4 regions of the Buttiauxella sp. AC038 genome follow, and region 4 is predicted to be linked to each of the others. Evidence: predicted binding sites of a transcription regulator. Region 4 holds the regulator's gene; each other region holds the start of a gene.
The links. The regulator Fur, encoded in region 4, represses iron uptake genes when iron is present. The targets are predictions, from matches to a motif close to ATAATAATGAGAACNACTATCAA.

Region 1 (4,996 bases), 170 kb from region 4:
TTGCGGCGGCGGTGAGGATAACCCCCGTTAGCATCAACAGCAGGCGAGATCGCTCCACGGAAACACCGAGCGCGCAGGCGCTGTCATCGCCCATTTCCAGCAAACGCATGCGCCGCACTAACAATGCGCCAGCCACTAATGCCAGCAACATTAACGGTGCTGCCGGGAATAATTTCCCCCAGGTTAAACCGTTCAGGGAACCCGCATTCCACAGCCCTGCGGAAATAGCGGTTTCAAGCGAGGCATGCAGCAATAGCCAGGTATTGAACGCCACCAGCATGGCTCGCACGCCAATACCGATGATTATCAAACGGAAAGTTTCAATACCGTTTCGCCACGCGAGCAACCAGACCACCAGCGCAGTAATAATGCCACCAGCCATGGCGGAGGTAGCAATCGCAGTTTGATGTTGGCCGAACAGCACCATGGCGACCAGAACACCACTCCACGCCCCGGTATTAAAACCCATCACGTCCGGGCTGCCGAGCGGGTTGCGCATCAGTGACTGGAAGATGGCACCACTCACGCCCAGCGCCGCACCAATCAGCAGCGCCATGACAACGCGTGGCAAACGCCATTCAACGACGACCAGTGAGATATTGCGTGGTGCGGAGCCGAGTAGTGCGTCAATCACCTGGTTGACTGATAGTGGCAAAACGCCACTCCCCAGACTCCACAATCCGAGAATAATACTGAGCATTAATAGCATCAGGCTGCTGATTAACAGGCGAGGGGAGAGGCGGTTCAAATTCCTGCTCCTTTACGCTGGCGGCGGACTAAGTAAATGAGCATCGGTGCGCCAATAAATGCGCTCACCACTGAAACACGTAATTCGCCAGGAACCAGCATGCGGCCAACAATATCGGCGAACAGCAATAGCACCGGTGTGGCAATCAAGGTGACGGGAAGCGACCATCGGTGGTCAGCGCCCACCAGCCAACGTGCCAGATGCGGTATCATCAGGCCAATAAAAGCAATTGGTCCGACAGCGGCGGTCGCGCTGCCACACAATAAAGTGATGGCGATTAAACCGAGCAACTGAGTGCGTGCCACTTTGCTGCCAAGTGCAGTTGCGGTATCGGTGCCCATACTCAGGCTGTTTAGAGAACGACTGATAAGCAGCGCAATCGCACCGCCTGCCAGCACGGGCAAGACAATGACTTTCAACGTTGAAAGCGTACGGATATCGAGTGAACCGGCCTGCCAGAAACGTAGCTGGTCATAGACCACTGGGTTAAGTAGCGCGATGCCATTGCTTAAACCTTCGAGCACCGCACCGAGTGCAACACCTGCCAGCGTTAAGCGCACCGGGCTGAGTTGGCCGCCACCCTGACTACCGGTAAATGCCACCACCAGGGCAGCAAACAGCGCGCCTGAAAAGGCAAGCCCAAGGAGCGCCAGAGGAGAGGTCAGACTCCAGACCGCCGCACCCAACACAATGGCAAAACTTGCTCCGGCATTAACGCCAAGCAGGCCAGGGTCAGCGAGTGGGTTTCGGGTCAGGGTTTGCATCAACGCACCGGCAAGGCCCAGCGCGCCGCCCGCAAGAATACCGGCGAGCGTGCGGGGGAGGCGGGCGTCGAGCACGATAGTGCAATCCGCACTCTGGCACTGGCCGCTAAGCGCATCGATAACAACTTCAGCGGGGAGTGATTTTGCACCTAATAACAAACTGAGCGTTGCCATTAAAACGAGTAAAAACAGCAAACTCAGCAGGATGAACCAGCGTGACATACGTTGTATATCCTTCACTTCGTAGCCCTACAAAAATCATGTAAAATTAAATGATAGTTATTATCATTATCACTCTTATTTGTTTATGTTAGCATGAGCCGCCTCGCACCCGGAAAGAAAAATTCGCTTTAAGGCCATGTAATGAACCGCAATTCTTTGCTGCTTAATCTCAGTTTACTCAAGACTCATCCCGCTTTTCGTGCCGTCTTCCTCGCCCGTTTTATCTCCATTGTGTCGTTGGGGTTGTTGGGCGTTGCGGTGCCGGTACAAATTCAGACCCTGACGAGTTCTTCTTTGCAAGTCGGTCTTGCGGTGACGCTAACCGGTTCGGCGATGTTTATCGGTCTGATGATGGGCGGCGTGCTGGCAGACCGCCACGAGCGCCGCCGCCTGATTCTTCTGGCCCGTTCTACCTGCGGCGTCGGCTTTATTGGCCTGACGATTAACGCCGCATTACCTGAACCATCGCTGGCGGCGATTTACCTGCTTGGCGTGTGGGATGGGTTCTTTGGCGCGCTCGGTGTGACTGCGCTTTTAGCCGCAACACCTGCGCTGGTGGGGCGTGAAAACCTGATGCAGGCAAGTGCGATTACCATGCTCACAGTGCGCCTGGGCTCGGTGATTTCACCGATGATCGGCGGGCTGCTGCTGGCGTCGGGCGGCGTGGTGTGGAACTACGCGCTGGCATCCGTCGGCACCTTTATCACTTTGCTGCCGTTGCTGAGTTTGCCGAAACTGGCACCGCCGCCACAAGCGCGTGAAAACCCGCTGCTGTCACTGTGGAATGGTTTACGTTTCCTGGTTGGCCACCCGATTATCGGCGGCATTGCGTTAGTCGGCGCGTTGCTCACGATGGCGAGTGCGGTGCGCGTGTTATATCCGGCGCTCGCCGGGCACTGGCAAATGAGTGCGGCGCAAATCGGCCTGATGTATGCCGCCGTACCACTGGGAGCCGCTATTGGCGCGTTGACCAGCGGGCGTATTGCCCATCACGCGAGTCCGGGCATGATCATGCTGGGAACGGGTGTTGTGTCGTTTATCTCGATTGGCATTTTCAGCCTGATGCCGGTTTGGGGGCTTGGGCTGGCGTGTCTGGCGCTGTTTGGTTATCTCAGTGCGATTAGCTCTTTGTTGCAATACACGCTAATTCAGACGCTTACCCCGGACGGGATGTTAGGGCGTATCAACGGCCTGTGGACTGCGCAGAACGTGACGGGTGATGCGATTGGTGCTGCGATTTTGGGCGGAATGACCGTTGCTATGACGCCTGTTGCGGCTGCAAGCTCGGGTGGTTTTGCGCTAACGATATGCGGGGTTGTGCTGGCGATTGTGCTGGTGCAATTGCGACGTTACCAGCAAACCGTTCCTGCTTAAAACATGAACCATGTCGGATGTCGCTGTGACATCCGACATGGAAAAACCACGCAATCACCTGAAAGCAGTAGGTCGGATTAGCGTTAGCGACATCCGACATGCAATCCATTACTTACTGGCAAACAGCTTACTCATCCGCTCCAGAATCTGAGTGGCACTGTAATAATCCAGACGGAAAGTTTCAGTGCCCAGCGCATAAACTTGCTTGTGCTGCACGGCAGGCAAATGCGAAAGCAGCGGGTTGTTTTCCAGCGCGGTGGCATCTTTTTCATCGCTGGCAAACAGGAACAGACTTTCACCGTTCAAACCTGCGGCCAGGTTTTCCCCACCAAGTTGCACAATGTCATGACGTTTCCCCATGCTCTTACTGGCCTGAATTGTCGCGGGTAACGTCGACAACGTGAAGCCAAGCTGCTGAAGCAATTTCCCTTGTGCAGATTCTGACGTCCACAAGTTCGCCGAATGAGAGGCAGGGGTGTAAACCAGCGCGGTCACCGGCTGCGGTGGCAGTGCCATATGCATTTTTGCTTCGCTCAGATGCTTATCAAAACTGGCAATTCGCCCGGCGGCTTGCTTCTCATGCCCGGTGATGCCACCAAGCTGAGTCAGTAATTGCTGCCAGCTCTTGTCGTCATAATTAATCACAAGCGTTGGTGCGATGGCAGAGAGCTGCTCATAAAGGGCGAGGGCAGAATCACCACCGGTTGCACTAATCAAAATCAAATCCGGCATTTGTGCCGCGACGGCTTCGGCGCTGGCTTCGCCAATATATAAGCGTTGAACGTTACGCTCTTTAGCCACATCTCCCCACTGGCGCAGAAAACCCTGCGCGTCACCCATTCGGTTGCCGGGCGTCGTTGCACCGCTTGCGATAACGGGCGCATCAATGGCCAGCAGAGAGCCGGTTAACGTCACGCTGGTCGAAACAATACGCTGCGGTGCCTGCTCAAACGTGTGCGTACCGTGGCTGTCGGTGATGGTGCGCGGCCAGTCGGCGGCGTGGGCAAAGCTGCTCAGGCAGAAAAGGATTAGTGCGGAGAATCTGATTTTCACTCAATGACATCCTGTAGGAAATTATGCGCAAAGTTATGGTAATGCTTCTCATTTTCACTGTTATGCCATCAGGGTGCAAGCGGCACAATTGTTAAAATAAATTTGCCTTTGTTGACAGCGCGGTGGTTTCTCTTTAGGTTACGACTCCGAAATACAAATGATAATTATTATTAATATCTTTTATCATTTTTGACGGAGGATGGATGGATACGTTACTGGCCCGGCAGCCGCAAGAAAAACAGCTAACTTCTTGTGCCGATAGTTTTTTCTTTATGTCGCCTTATCGCAGTTTCTCGACAAGCGGCTGCTTTACTCGACTCGACTGCCCGGCACTTGATGGTGAAAACCTCAATGGTGGGCTGCAAAAACAGTTGCGTGAAGCGTTCGAAAACGCCAAAAAGCACGGTATCGAGAAGCCCGTTGCCGTAGGTGCAATCCCCTTCGATCCCCGCCAACCATCAGCATTGTTTATTCCTGAAAGCTGGCAGACGTTTTCACGTGCTCAACGCCAGATTGATTCCAGCCAGTGTGGTGCGGCCCAACCGCTGAACATTGCCGCGCGTAAAGCTGTCCCTGAACAAGAAAAATTTATGGCGATGGTGGCGCATGCCGCTGCCGCTACCACCCAGCCGGATATCGACAAAGTGGTGCTCTCGCGCCTGATTGATATTGAAACGGACGCGCCCGTTGACCTCGATGCTTTGCTCAATCGCCTGATTAGCCAAAACCCGACCAGCTACAACTTCCATGTGCCGCTAGCCGATGGCAGCTCGCTGGTGGGTGCCAGCCCGGAATTGCTGCTACGCAAATCGGGCAAGAATTTCAGCTCCTTGCC
Region 2 (4,996 bases), 440 kb from region 4:
GCTTTATTACAGGCCAACCCTGGCGTCGATCCCTATGTTCCCCGTGCGGGCAGTGTTTTGACCATTCCACGTCAGATGATACTGCCGGATGCGCCACGTGAAGGGCTGGTTCTCAATCTTGCCGAGCTACGCGTTTACTATTATCCCAAAGGAAAGAACAGCGTGACGGTTTATCCGATTGGTATCGGCCAGCTTGGCGGTGATACGGTAACGCCAACGATGGTGACCAGTGTTTCAGATAAACGGGCCAATCCAACCTGGACGCCAACTGCAAATATTCGCGCTCGTTACCTGGCAAATGGCATCAAGCTGCCAGCTGTTGTTCCTGCCGGGCCTGAGAACCCAATGGGCCATCATGCGATTCGTCTCGCAGCCTTTGGCGGAGTTTATCTACTGCACGGAACTAACGCAGATTTCGGCATTGGCATGCGTGTCAGCTCGGGCTGTATTCGTCTGCGTGATGGCGATATCAAAGCGCTGTACAAAGATATGCCTGTCGGAACGCCAGTTCGCATTATTAATACCGCGATTAAAACGTCCATCGAGCCAGATGGCAGACGTTTAGTTGAGGTGCATCAGCCACTGTCGAAAAATATTAATGATGATCCTCAAGTGCTGCCGATTACGCTGACTGAACAAATGAAACAGTTCCAGGCCGCCCCTGAAACTGACGCGACAGTTATGGAACAGGCGATGCTGCACCGCTCGGGCATGCCAATTGAAGTTAACGCGCATACTGTAGCGACCAACGAAATCTGATTATCACGCTAGTTCGGATAGAAAAAAGGCCCTGTTTTTCAACAGGGCCTTTTTTATTGAATGGGCGCGACCAACACCGCTGCAACTTGAAGTATGAAGGGTATGCTTATTTATAAATTACCGCAGTACCGTGCAAAGTGTTCGGGCCGGTAACTGAAGTAATACGGAATGAGCTGGCACCCATTTGTTCGGCTTTCTCAGCCAGTTGATCTTCCAGCGAACCCAGGTTTGTCCCAGCTGTTGCGGTGATTGTGCCGACTTTCTGTTGACCGGTTGGCGTTGCCTGCACTTCAACAGCGGCAAAGCTTGCGAAAGAGAGTGAACTAAGAACAGCAGCAGCGATAAGAGTTTTTACGTTTTTCATGTTATTTACCTTGAGCAGATTATTTAGTAGGCCGTTAAGTTCTTTACTTAACGATCGATAACTAAATCATAGATGTGATCTGCATCACACGTCAAACTATTTTTATAACGCTCGTTAATTATTTTATAAACCCACTATTTTTCATAAGCATAGGATTAAATTATTTTTAATAATCAACCTCTGGCTTACGCGTGTTATTATTTTTATAATGATCGTTCACTAAACAGACAAAGGTTAAACGGTTCCCATGTCCACTGACACGAGTTGCATTAAAAAAAGCCGTGGCCGACCGAAGGTGTTTGATAGGGAAGCTGCACTTGACAAGGCCATGGCTTTGTTCTGGAAACACGGCTACGAAGCCACTTCTATGGCACATTTAGTTGAAGCAACAGGTGCAAAAGCGCCAACGCTTTATGCAGAGTTCACCAACAAAGAAGGTATGTTCAAGGCAGTATTAGATCGCTATATCGCACGAGTAACGCAGCAGCGTGAGGCTTGCCTTTATTGCGAAGATCGTACTCTGGAACAGACCCTGGAAGATTATCTCTCTTTGCTGGCAGAGATGTTTACTGACAAAGAGACACCATCAGGCTGCTTTATGATATGTACCTCTGCGGTGCTGGCCGTCTCTTCGGAAGATATCTCCGCGATGATAAAAATGCGTCAGTCGATGCAGGAAGCGACTCTGGTTCACTTCCTGGAGCAGCGACAGCAAAAAGGTGAAATTCCGGCAACCACAAGCGTACGCAATCTGGCGAAATATCTCTGTTGTATCATTCAGGGGATGTCGATCAGCGCAATCGAAAATGCCAGCTATGAAGAGCTGATGCAGATCGTGAAAACCACACTACGATTGTTACCGGAACTAAAGAAAATCTAACCATGGGCGGCTTTACCGCCCTTTTTGTATTAACGCTCTCGCCCTTTGCTCCAGTAGGCCATAAAGTTGATGGCGTCATGGCTCACACCGCATTCTCCAATTAAGTAACGGCGCAGCATTTTCACAACCGATGATTCCGCCGCAACCCAGCCGTAAAAAGCGTTACTGGCCGTTGTGGCTTTATCCCACAACAGTTCACCTTCAGCCTCTTCATTAACTGTTTCTGTAATCCCCGCAGCTTTAGGGAGTTGGGAACATTCACTTACCGCCTTGAGTAAGCACTCCCCATGCCTTGCGTTGACAGCCTTTCGCGGCAACCAATGAATTTTCGCAAAACCAAATTCACTTAAATCCACGCAATCCCCCTGCTCCGGGACTTCAAAAAACGCCTGAATTTCTGGAGGATTTTGCAGTTTCGATAGCAGTTCAAGTATGCCTCGCGCCGCAGGCAATGCAGTTTCATCCGCAACAATTAATCCCTGGCGCAAATCCGCAGGTGGCGTCCATTCATAACCGCCGCTGTCTTCCGGGTAATCGGCATTCGGCGCGACAATTTGTATTTTGTCACCGGATTGCGAGCTAATCGCCCATGCGGAGGCAGGCCCTTCCGTGCCGTGACTGACGAATTCAACAGTCACTTGCTGACGCTCGCAGTCAACGTGCCGCAAGGTATAAGTGCGCACAATCGGCCGCTTTTCTTTGGGTAATTCTTGCAACAACGAATACCACTGCCCATGTTCTGGCAAGTTCGGAATTGAGCCATCTTCAGACGGGAACAACATTTTGATTCGCTGGTCGGGCGAATCACATTTCATGTTTGCCACATCCGGACCGCCAAATACCAGACTCAACAGCGAAGGTGAAACGTGTGATTTATGCATTAGCTGCACATTAAACAATCTGTAGCTTTGTACCTCTGCCATTTCAGCTCCTTTGCCTTGTCTTGCCATCGCCAAAAAAATTACCCACAGAAATCATATGATTATTCATAAGATTAATTTGAGAAATACTATCAATTGAGATTGATAATGAGAACCGTTATCGGCAGAATTCAGCTCGTTCTTATTTCAAAACATTTTCAAATGTTAATATTTTCCCATCCAAGGAATGATGATGATGCATAAAAACGCACGCTGGGTGCTTAACCCGTTGCTTCTGGCGATGATGGCTCCGGCTTTCGCGCAGCAAACTTCCGAAGAAAATATTCTGGTTTCTGCGAACCGTATGCATCGTACGGTGGCTGAAATGGCGCAGACCACTTGGGTTATTGAAGGCACCGAGCTTGAGCAACAGATTCAGGGAGGCAAGGAGCTGAAAGACGCACTTGCACAGTTAATTCCCGGTCTGGATGTCAGTAGCCAAAGCCGTACCAACTACGGCATGAACATGCGCGGCCGTTCTATCGTGGTTTTAGTGGATGGCGTTCGTCTGAACTCTTCCCGTACCGATAGCCGCCAGCTCGACTCTATTGACCCTTTCAACATCGAACACATCGAAGTTATCTCTGGTGCAACTTCGCTGTATGGCGGTGGTAGTACTGGCGGTCTGATTAATATCGTGACGAAAAAGGGCCAGCCTGACACTCAGGTCGAATTTGAAACCGGGATTAAGTCTGGTTTTAACAGCAGTAAAGATCATGATGAACGTGTCGCCAGCTCCATTTCTGGCGGTAACGATAATGCCTCTGGCCGTTTATCTGTGGCTTATCAGAAATTTGGTGGCTGGTTTGATGGCAATGGCGACCAGACTTTGCTCGATAACACGCAAACCGGTTTACAGTATTCCGACCGTCTGGATGTCATGGGTACCGGCACGATAAATATTGATGAAACCCAGCAACTGCAGGTGGTGACTCAATATTATAAGAGCCAGGGAGACGATGATTACGGGCTGAATCTGGGTGAAAATTTCTCCGCAGTGACCGGTAATGGCAAAGCGTTTGTCAGTGACAATCTTAATTCTGACCGCATTCCTGGTACCGAACGCCATCTGATTAGCCTGCAATACTCCAACAGCGACTTCCTCGGCCAGGAAGTGGTTGGGCAGATTTACTATCGTGATGAGTCTCTGACCTTCTATCCTTTCCCGACGCTCACGCGTGGAGCCGTAACCAGTTTCTCGGCCTCCCAGCAGGATACCGATCAGTACGGGGCGAAACTGGCTCTTACCAGCCAACCGCTGGATGGCTGGCAGATTACCTATGGCGTCGATGCCGATCACGAGAGCTTTACCTCGAACCAAATGTTCTTTTATCTGGCAAAAGCCAATGCTTCAGGTGGTCTGAATAACCAGAGCATTTACACCACTGGCCGCTATCCAGGTTACACCATCACTAACCTCGCTCCGTTCCTGCAAAGCAGTTATGACATCAACGAACTGTTTACCCTGAGCGGCGGCGTGCGCTATCAGTGGACCGAGAACAAAGTCGATGATTTTGTTGGCTTTACTCAGCAACAAGGTATTGCAAACGGTATCGCTCAGTCTGCGGACGCAATCCCTGGCGGCAGCACGGATTACGACAACGCGTTATTCAATGCCGGTCTGTTAATGCATATTACTGACCGCCAGCAAGCGTGGTTTAACTTCTCACAAGGTGTAGAGCTTCCTGATCCAGGCAAATACTACGGTAATGGCACTTACCGACTGGTGAATGGCCATTACCAACTGGTAAATAGCGTGAACGTCGGGCAGTCAAAACTACAGGGGATCAAAGTCGATTCTTATGAGTTGGGTTGGCGTTATACCGGTGATAGCCTGCGCAGCCAAATTGCGGCGTACTACTCGTTGTCTGACAAGTCGATCTCCATCAACCGCGCAGATATGACCATCAATGTGGAAGATGACAAGCGTCGTATTTACGGTGTTGAAGGTGCTGTGGATTACTTTATTCCAGACTCGAACTGGAGCACCGGCGTTAACTTTAACGTGCTTAAGTCCGAAACTAAAGTGGATGGCAAATGGCAGAAATGGGACGTGATTTACGCAAGCCCTTC
Region 3 (4,996 bases), 2.1 Mb from region 4:
GAGGTGCCGTCCACTTTCGTGTTCACGTCATCTCCGCTACCGGTTTCTACCTTTTTGTTCATATCCGGGCATTTCCCGTCCTTACACATCGAATTTTTATGGATTTCCTCTTTGCTCATTCCATCGTTGGTCATACCGCTACTGCTGGTTGAGCCATTAGGATGAAGCATAGTGCCGCCATTATTGATATTGCTATTATCGACGTTTTTGGGTGCGAGATTCTGATTCGCATCGGGTGCAACCTGGCCTGCTTCGGCACTTGCGTTTGCCTGGCCGTTATTGCTCCCGCTAGTTTCAGCGGCCATTGCCAGACTGCTTGCTACAGAAAGGGTTGCTGTCAGGAAAAGTGCAGTTAATTTATTCATTTAATGCTCCTGTTATGGTCGTTATTGCTGGATAACTTCTTCCAACAGTGCACTGGCTTTATTCTGTGCCTGGCGCTTTTATCGGCTAAATATGTCAGCCATGAAAGCGGCATCAGAATACAATTTTGCTAATTGAGTATTTTTCAGTGTTTACAATTAAAAATTGTAGCGGGAAACCGGGTTTTTACCATTTTTTGACGCTTTTTAGGTCGTTTCCAGGAATATTCTGCCTGAAGTGTAAAAGCCCGTTTACACTTCAGGTCTGAAGCGATAGATTGAAGGGATTGCAACTAAGCTAAATCTCAAGGCCATTCCCGGAAATATCATGAATTATCAGAATGACGACTTACGCATTAAAGAAATCAACGAACTTTTACCGCCAGTAGCGCTGCTCGAAAAATTCCCCGCCACTGAAAAAGCCGCCGCAACCGTATCTGGCGCGCGCAAAGCGATTCATAAAATTCTGAAAGGAAATGATGATCGTCTGCTGGTTGTCATTGGCCCTTGCTCAATTCACGATATCAAAGCGGCGAAAGAGTATGGCGCGCGCTTGCTGACACTGCGTGAAGAATTGCAAGGTGAGCTGGAAATCGTTATGCGTGTCTACTTCGAAAAACCACGCACAACGGTGGGCTGGAAAGGTCTGATCAACGATCCGCATATGGACAGCAGCTACCAGATCAACGATGGCTTGCGTATTGCCCGTAAGTTATTGCTGGATATCAACGACTCTGGTCTGCCAGCGGCAGGTGAGTTCCTGGATATGATCACCCCGCAGTACCTGGCGGACTTGATGAGCTGGGGTGCCATTGGTGCACGTACTACAGAATCTCAGGTTCACCGTGAACTGGCGTCTGGCCTTTCATGCCCGGTTGGCTTCAAAAATGGCACTGACGGGACTATGAAAGTTGCGATCGATGCGATCAATGCAGCTGGTGCGCCGCACTGCTTCCTGTCTGTGACCAAATGGGGCCACTCTGCTATCGTGACTACCAGCGGAAATGGCGACTGCCACATCATCTTGCGCGGCGGCAAAGAGCCAAACTACAGCGCAGCGCATGTTGCTCAGGTGAAATCCGATCTGCAAAAAGCTGGACTGCCTGCCCAAGTGATGATCGACTTCAGCCACGCGAACAGCAGCAAGCAATTTAAGAAGCAAATGGAAGTTTGTGCCGATGTTTGCCAGCAAATTTCTGGTGGTGATGCTGCGATTACTGGTGTGATGATTGAAAGTCACCTTGTAGAAGGCAACCAGAACCTGGAAGGTAGCGAGCCGCTGGTTTATGGCAAGAGCGTGACCGATGCATGTATCGGTTGGGAAGATACCGAAACCGTACTGCGTCAGCTGGCTGATGCAGTAAAAGCACGCCGCGGCTAAGTTTTAACGCGATAACAATAAAAAAGGCGTGGTTCTCACCACGCCTTTTTCACATTTAACGAATTACTTCGCTTTACCCTGGTTTGCTACTGCTGCGGCTTTTGCTGCAATTTCATCAGCATTGCCCAAATAGTAGCGCTTCAGTGGTTTGAAGTTCTCATCGAACTCATATACCAATGGCACGCCAGTTGGGATATTCAGCTCAAGAATTTCTTCTTCGCCCAGGTTATCAAGGAATTTAACCAGAGCACGCAGGGAGTTACCGTGAGCGGCAACAATCACGCGCTCGCCGCTTTTCATGCGTGGCAGAATGGTTTCGTTCCAGTAAGGAATAACGCGATCGATAGTCAGCGCCAGGCTTTCAGTCGTTGGCAGCTCTTTGTCGGTCAGACTTGCATAACGCGGGTCATGGCCTGGGAAACGCTCATCATCGCGAGTTAATTCTGGTGGAGTCACAGCAAAACCACGACGCCATTGTTTAACTTGCTCGTCACCGTATTTCTCTGCGGTTTCAGCTTTGTTCAGACCCTGCAACGCACCGTAGTGACGTTCATTCAGCTTCCAGGATTTCTCAACCGGCAGCCAGGCCTGATCCAGTTCATCGAGGATATTCCACAGTGTATGGATGGCACGTTTCAGCACTGAGGTATAAGCAAAGTCGAAAGAGTAGCCTTCGTCTTTCAGCAGTTTACCTGCAGCTTTCGCTTCAGTTTTACCTTTCTCAGACAGATCAACGTCATACCAACCGGTGAAGCGGTTTTCGTTGTTCCACTGGCTTTCACCGTGACGAACCAGAACCAGCTTAGTAACAGCCATAGTTTACTCCTTAATAAGCCTGCGATTAATGATAACGATTATCATTATATTGCCGCAAAGGGGCAAGCGGCAATGCTAAACGTTTAACATAGCGAAAAAGAGTGTGGAGTGTAAGGTGGATGTGAATGGTTGTTATATTTTTGTCGCTAAATGGTGGGAAATCCAGCGATCAGGATAAGAATCGCCCTCCATTGTGGAGGGCGAGAAATTTAAAGTGCAATAAACTCGTATTCCGTAACGCTTAAATACTCTTCATTTGGCTGTAACCAGCAATCGGGTTGTGGCCATTCAGGGTGATTTGGGCTGTCCGGCAGGAACTCGCTTTCGAGCGCCAGGCCCTGATAAGCACTATAGGTACCTTGCTCTCTTGCTGGCGTTCCTTCCAGGTAATTGCCACTATAAAACTGTAGGGCAGGGGCTGTGGTATAGACCGTCATTTGCAGTTTATTATCGCTCGACCAGACGTGTGCAGCTGGTTGGCTGACATCGCCTTGCGCCTGCAACAAGAAAGCGTGGTCGTAGCCTTTCACCAACAGCTGGTCGTTGTCATGCAGGAAATCGTCGGCGATAGTTTTTGCCGTGCGGAAATCAAATCCTGTATTCGTAACATCGGCAAGTCCAGCTTGCGGGATACCGTTGCTATCGACTGGTAAATAGGTATCCGCCAGCAATTGAAGACGATGTTGGCGAATATCGTTTTGCTTACCATCGAGATTGAAATAAGCGTGATTAGTCAGATTTACCGGGCATGGTTTACTGGTTTTGGCACGGAATTCGACGGTGATGCAGTTATCTTCGGTAAGCGCATAACGCGCAGTTGCGCGCAACTCGCCGGGGAATCCCTGGTCGCCATCTTGAGAATCAAGTGTATATAGCACTTCATGCTCATTCTGGCGCACAATCCGCCAGCGGCGTTTGTCAAAACCATCAGGTCCACCATGCAACTGATGTGCACCCTGATTTGCTGTCACGTTAATAGTGACGCCATCGCGCTCAAACTGGCTGTTCGCAATGCGGTTGGCATAACGGCCGACAGTGGCGCCCAAATAAGCGGCCTGATTCAGATAATCTTCTGGCGTTTCACAGCCAAGCAGCGTTTCACGCACCGTTCCATCTTTCATCGGCACACGGCATGACAGCAAGGTTGCGCCCCAGTCCATTACTGTGACCACCAGCCCCGCGCTATTGCGCAGGGTGGAGATGCGGAAGGGCTGCCCGTCAGGTGCGAGCTGTGGTGTTTCTTTTAGCATTGGCCTGCACCTTCCGAAGGTTTGCATACATAGAAGGTTTCTTTGATACCGGTTTTCGCTTCGTACTGTTTTTCGACAGCCTGTTTAACCGTTGGAACCAAATCTTCCGGAATCAGCGCCACGATACAACCACCGAAGCCGCCGCCGGTCATACGCACGCCGCCTTTGTCACCGATAGTGGCTTTGACGATTTCAACTAAGGTGTCGATTTGCGGCACGGTGATTTCGAAATCATCGCGCATAGAAGCGTGAGATTCAGCCATCAGCACGCCCATACGTTTTAAATCACCTTTTGCCAACGCATCAGCAGCTTCTACGGTGCGGATATTTTCAGTCAGGACATGGCGTACGCGTTTCGCAACAATCGGGTCAAGCTCATGAGCGACTTCATTAAACTTGGAGAGCTCAACATCGCGCAGTGCTTTCTGAGTGAAGAAACGCGCACCGGTTTCGCATTGCTCGCGACGAGTATTGTATTCACTGCCAACCAGAGTGCGTTTGAAGTTACTGTTGATGATGACCACAGCCACGCCTTTTGGCATTGAAACGGCTTTGGTGCCGAGCGTGCGGCAGTCGATCAGCAATGCATGATCTTTTTTGCCTAATGCTGAAATCAGCTGATCCATAATGCCGCAGTTACAGCCCACAAACTGGTTCTCTGCTTCCTGGCCATTCAGGGCAATTTGCGAGCCATCAAGTGCCAGGTGATATAACTTCTGGAACACCGTGCCCACTGCCACTTCCAGCGATGCCGATGAACTCAGGCCTGCACCTTGTGGCACGTTACCGCTAATCACTAAATCTGCACCGCCGAAGTTTTTATCGCGTTTTTGCAGATGTTTAACCACACCGCGAACATAGTTGGACCACTGCTGGGTGTCGTGGCTCATGATGGGTTTATCGAGCGAAAACTCATCTGTCTGGTTATCGTAATCGGCTGCGATAACACGCACCATGCGGTCATCACGCTTCGCGCAGCTGATAACCGTCTGGTAATCGATAGCGCATGGCAGCACAAAGCCATCATTGTAATCAGTGTGCTCGCCAATCAGGTTAACCCGGCCCGGAGCCTGAATTGTGTGGGTCGCCGGATAACCAAATTGTTCGGCAAAGATGTGTTGGGTTTTATCTTTCAGACTCATTTTTTATTCTCCGGATTGGCGAAAGTGAATATCGGATACGGCACG
Region 4 (4,996 bases):
CTCGACTCTGACCGGTGGTGTTTATTACTGGCAGCGTGAGCGTGACCGTAAAGATGTTACGACTGATAAATATGAAACTAACCTTGCGCATTCCACCTGGAACGCCAACCTGGACTTCCAGTCTGGTTTCGCCGCTGACATGTTCGGTCTGGATATTGCGGCCTTTACTGCTATCGAAATGGCAGAAAATGGTAACAGCGGTCACCCGAACGAAATCGCATTCTCCTCTGTAAACAAAGCTTACGACGAAGATTACTCAGGTGATAAGAGCGGTATTAGCCTCTATAAAGCCGCAGCTAAATTCAAATACGGCCCGGTTTGGGCACGTGGCGGTTACATTCAGCCAACCGGGCAAACCTTGCTCGCACCACACTGGAGCTTCATGCCTGGTACTTACCAGGGCGCTGAAGCCGGTGCAAACTTTGATTACGGCGATTCTGGTGCGCTGAGCTTCTCCTACATGTGGACCAACGAGTACAAAGCTCCATGGCACCTGGAAATGGACAAGTTCTATCAGAACGACAAAAAAACCAAAGTTGAATATTTACACTCTCTTGGCGCGAAGTATGACTTCAAAAATGATTTCATTCTCGAAGCGGCATTTGGGCAGGCTGAAGGCTACGTTGATCAGTATTTCACCAAAGCAAGCTATAAGTTTGATATCGCGGGCAGCCCGTTAACAACCAGCTACCAGTTCTACGGTACGCGTGACAAAGTTTCAGATGGCAGCGTTAACGATCTGTACGACGGCACTGCATGGTTGCAGGCATTGACTCTCGGATACAGAGTGGGTCAGGTTGATTTGCGTCTTGAAGGAACTATTGTTAAGGCCGATGGCCAGCAAGGTTACTTCCTGCAGCGTATGACCCCAACTTATGCATCTTCAAACGGTCGTCTTGATGTGTGGTGGGATAACCGCTCTGACTTCAACGCCAACGGTGAAAAAGCAGTATTTGCAGGCGCGATGTATGACCTGAGCAATTGGAACCTGGCAGGTTGGGCAGTGGGTGCTTCTTATGTGTACGCATGGGATGCTAAACCAAGCTCTAAACCAACCACTGACGGTTACTACGATGCTGATAATCGCCTGAAAGAATCTGCGTACAGCCTTGATGCGTTGTACACCGTTCAGGATGGTCGTGCGAAAGGCACGCTGTTCAAACTGCACTTCACTCAGTACGACAACCATTCAGACATCCCAAGCTGGGGCGGTGGTTACGGCAACATCTTCCAGGATGAGCGCGACGTGAAATTCATCGTCATCGCACCGTTCACCATCTTCTGATTCGAATCCGGGCGTGAAAACGCCCGGTTTTCTTAAGGATATCAAACATGAAAAAAATCGTTCTGACTGTGGTGATGGCGTTAGGTTTAAGTGCGTGTGCGCAGCAACAACCTAAAACGGCTCCGGAAGACACAAAACTAAAACAAGCGTATAGCGCCTGTATTAACACCGCAGAAGGCAATCCGGATAAAATTCAGGCCTGCCAAAGCGTATTGAATGTGTTGGCTCAGGATAAGGAACACCAGGAGTTTGCGAAGAAAGAAACGGTTCGTACCCTGGATTACCAGAACTGCATTCAGGCAACACGTACCGGTAATGACCAGGCCGTGAAAGCAAAATGCGATAAAATCTGGCAAGAGATCCGCGCCAACAATAAGTAATCGCTGTATTCAGGCAATAAAAAAACCGATGAGCTTCCTCACCGGTTTTTTTATTGCCTGACACCCAACTCTGGGTGCCGGAGGTGCAGATTACTTTTCGCTGATTTCGTGTGCGTTTTCGTCGGTACGGCAATCACCTTCAGCACAATGACCATAAAGGTACAGGCTGTGGTTAGTCAGACGAATACCATGACGTGATGCGATTTCACGCTGACGGGCTTCGATTGAATCATCGCTGAATTCAATTACTTTGCCGCAGTCCAGGCAAATCAGGTGGTCATGGTGATGCTGCTGTGTCAGTTCGAATACGGATTTGCCGCCTTCGAAGTTATGGCGCGTCACAATGCCTGCATCATCAAACTGGTTTAGTACACGATAAACGGTGGCGAGACCAATCTCTTCGCCCATATCAATCAGACGTTTATATAAGTCTTCCGCACTGACGTGGTGGTTCACCGGCCCCTGCAGCACTTCAAGGATTTTTAATCGAGGAAGCGTGACTTTCAGGCCGGCCTTCTTTAATGCGGTATTATTGTCAGTCATGCGGAAATTGTCCTGTTGCTTAACGATTCGCTCGGAGTCAGGGTGAGCGTTAAGATGAATGCGTCTCATTATAGAACTGCCCCTTCTAAATGGGAACCGCAAGTATTATGCATAACCAAGTTAAAAAATTGCGGTTGAGTCGCGATTTGATGGCCTTGATAGCTATTTGTCAGGAGTTCATTGTACAGGGACAAGCTGAAAAGTTAAAAATTTGTAGCAATTATTTTAATCGGAAATAACTATCAATGTGGCGAAACCCAATAGTCTCGCCACATTGATGCCCATCGCCCTTGAATATGCAGGTTTATTGCCAGCCTGCATCTTAAAGTAGCCAGGGTTTAGAATCAGGCGTTGATGATATCAGCCAGGTTGAGCTCATCAGAAACTTGTTTAACCCATTTCTGAACGCGTTCAGCAGTCAGTTCTGGTTGACGGTCTTCGTCAATCGCCAGGCCAACAAAGTGGTCATCGTCTGCAAGACCTTTAGATGCTTCGAAATGGTAACCCGCAGTCGGCCAGTGACCGACGATAGCTGCACCGCGCGGCTCAATGATGTCGCGGATAGTGCCTAATGCGTCACAGAAGTATTCTGCGTAGTCTTCCTGGTCACCGCAACCAAACAACGCTACCAGTTTGCCATTGAAATCAACTTCTTCCAGAGTTGGGAAGAAATCGTCCCAATCACACTGGGCTTCGCCGTAGTACCAGGTTGGAATGCCGAGAAGCAGAATGTCGAAGCCTTCCAGGTCTTCTTTGCTGCTCTTAGCAATGTCATGCACCTCAGCAACATCTTTACCGAGCTGTTTTTGAATCATTTTCGCGATATTTTCGGTGTTACCAGTGTCGCTGCCGAAAAAAATGCCTACGATTGCCATGAGTAAAATAACCTCTTGATACTTAATGGTATGGTGGCTGCTATTTGGCCACAGATAGGGCAATCATAGCAGAACACTTCGTGGTGCGGAAACTGCTATCGCCCCGGTGTGCACAGACTGCAAAATCGCATACCAGGACATAGCACTAAAACTAACTGAGATGTTGCTTCAGTTGTTCGAGAAGTATCTCTTCAATCAATTCACTACGACTGATATTGCGCGCTTCAGCCAGCTGATTGAGAGCATCTACCGCATCGTTATTGAGCTTTAGCTCCACTCGCTTCAGGCCGCGTACTTTATCGCGCTTGAGTTGGTTGCGTTTGTTGATACGCAATTGCTCATCACGCGTTAGCGGATTGGTTTTTGGTCGCCCCGGGCGACGCTCGTCCGCGAACAGATCTAATGTAGTACGGTCCGTTTGTTCTTTTGCCATGATTAGACTACTGACAGGGAATTCAGGTGGCACGGAGCGGGGTGCTCTGGCGCAATTTAGCGCGCAATCATACATCAGCATGGCTTGCGCGCCAACGCGTTAGCCACATCTTGCGGCCAGTCGGTTTGTTTTTAATCAGTTTGCCGCTGTTGTGTCGATAAAACGATGGATTGCGCGCAAAACAGCATCAGGTTTTTCTGCGTGAACCCAGTGTCCGGCACCTGCAACCACATGAGCACGCGCCTGAGGGAACTGTGAAAGCAACTGGCTACGATGCGATTCATTGACATAAGGAGATGCGCCGCCGCGAATAAATAGCGAGGGTTCATTCCATGCAGGAATGTTTTCCCAGCCGACAATATTCTCATATTGCTCCCACAGCACCGGCACGTTGAATTTCCATTCGCCATCGGCAAAGGATTTTAGCAAGAACTGAATAACACCTTCTTCATCAAGATGCTCGCGCATCACGGTCGCGGCCTGCTGCCGTGTTTTAACGCAAGCGGCGCTGACGGCATTTATTGCAGTGAAAATTTCATCGTGGCGGCGCACCTGATAATCCACCGGTGCAATATCAATCAGTACTAATTTGTCGATACGCTCTGGGGCAATCGCCGTCAAAGCCATCGCCACTTTGCCACCCATTGAATGGCCAATAATAATGGCTTTCTCAAAGTCATATTCATCGAGCGTTTCGACGACATCCTGCGCCATAGCAGGGTAGTTCATCTCAGAGCTTTGTGGTGATAAACCGTGGTTGCGCAGATCGATTTGCAGCAACGTATGATCCTGCCCAAGGTCACGGGCCAGCACGCCCAGGTTATCAAGGCTACCAAAAAGACCGTGAATAAGGACGATGGGGGAATTACTAGTCGATTGTTGCGCAGTTTGCAGGCGAGCATTCAATTTCATGGCAAAGTTCTTTTTTTACTTCGTGCGGTTAGGGTATCATAACGGCATCCTGCCGCACTGCCGCAAATTTCCAGTTTAGTCTGACTTTGTGGTGTGACAAAAGCTTGGCTCTACCCGAGGTTGGGATTTGTCCTTATAATCCCAATTACTTGCATTCAGAAAAGATATCGCACTGGATTAAGATGAAAACAATTGAAGTTGATGACGAGCTCTATCGCTATATTGCCAGCCACACGCAGCACATTGGTGAAAGCGCGTCCGATATTTTACGGCGCATGTTGAAATTTACCGCCGGCCAAACCCCAGCTACACCTGCAATTACCGGCCAGACAGGCGCAACTGCTGCACCTGCTCCGGAAGCCAAACCCGTAAATAAAGCACGCGATCGCGTTCGTGCGGTTCGTGAATTATTGCTGTCCGATGAATATGCGGAGCAAAAGAAAGCGGTTAACCGTTTCATGATGGTGCTTTCAACTCTGTATACACTTGATGCTCAAGCTTTTGGTGAAGCGACTGAATCGCTGCATGGTCGTACACGTGTCTATTTTGCAGGTAATGAACAGACGTT

Region 1: the regulator Fur is predicted to act here: its motif matches at 1,785-1,807, upstream of entS (enterobactin transporter EntS).
Region 2: the regulator Fur is predicted to act here: its motif matches at 3,026-3,048, upstream of AC0IXI_RS15300 (TonB-dependent siderophore receptor).
Region 3: the regulator Fur is predicted to act here: its motif matches at 2,582-2,604, upstream of gpmA (2,3-diphosphoglycerate-dependent phosphoglycerate mutase).

The regions. Positions count from the first base shown of each region.
Region 1 covers NZ_CEEDCQ010000001.1:3,801,984-3,806,979, reverse strand. The annotation lists gene fepG (iron-enterobactin ABC transporter permease) at 1-709, opposite strand, end outside; gene fepD (Fe(3+)-siderophore ABC transporter permease) at 745-1,734, opposite strand; gene entS (enterobactin transporter EntS) at 1,876-3,108, shown strand; gene fepB (Fe2+-enterobactin ABC transporter substrate-binding protein) at 3,217-4,161, opposite strand; gene entC (isochorismate synthase EntC) at 4,365-4,996, shown strand, end outside.
Region 2 covers NZ_CEEDCQ010000001.1:3,191,813-3,196,808, forward strand. The annotation lists gene ldtC (L,D-transpeptidase LdtC) at 1-759, shown strand, start outside; gene bhsA (multiple stress resistance protein BhsA) at 866-1,123, opposite strand; gene AC0IXI_RS15290 (TetR/AcrR family transcriptional regulator) at 1,371-2,003, shown strand; gene AC0IXI_RS15295 (siderophore-interacting protein) at 2,033-2,926, opposite strand; gene AC0IXI_RS15300 (TonB-dependent siderophore receptor) at 3,120-4,996, shown strand, end outside.
Region 3 covers NZ_CEEDCQ010000001.1:1,576,212-1,581,207, forward strand. The annotation lists gene AC0IXI_RS07585 (YbgS-like family protein) at 1-365, opposite strand, end outside; gene aroG (3-deoxy-7-phosphoheptulonate synthase AroG) at 691-1,743, shown strand; gene gpmA (2,3-diphosphoglycerate-dependent phosphoglycerate mutase) at 1,807-2,559, opposite strand; gene galM (galactose-1-epimerase) at 2,769-3,809, opposite strand; gene galK (galactokinase) at 3,803-4,951, opposite strand; gene galT (galactose-1-phosphate uridylyltransferase) at 4,955-4,996, opposite strand, start outside.
Region 4 covers NZ_CEEDCQ010000001.1:3,629,138-3,634,133, reverse strand. The annotation lists gene chiP (chitoporin ChiP) at 1-1,285, shown strand, start outside; gene chiQ (ChiQ/YbfN family lipoprotein) at 1,333-1,665, shown strand; gene fur (ferric iron uptake transcriptional regulator) at 1,756-2,208, opposite strand; gene fldA (flavodoxin FldA) at 2,553-3,083, opposite strand; gene ybfE (LexA regulated protein) at 3,235-3,516, opposite strand; gene ybfF (esterase) at 3,652-4,428, opposite strand; gene seqA (replication initiation negative regulator SeqA) at 4,611-4,996, shown strand, end outside.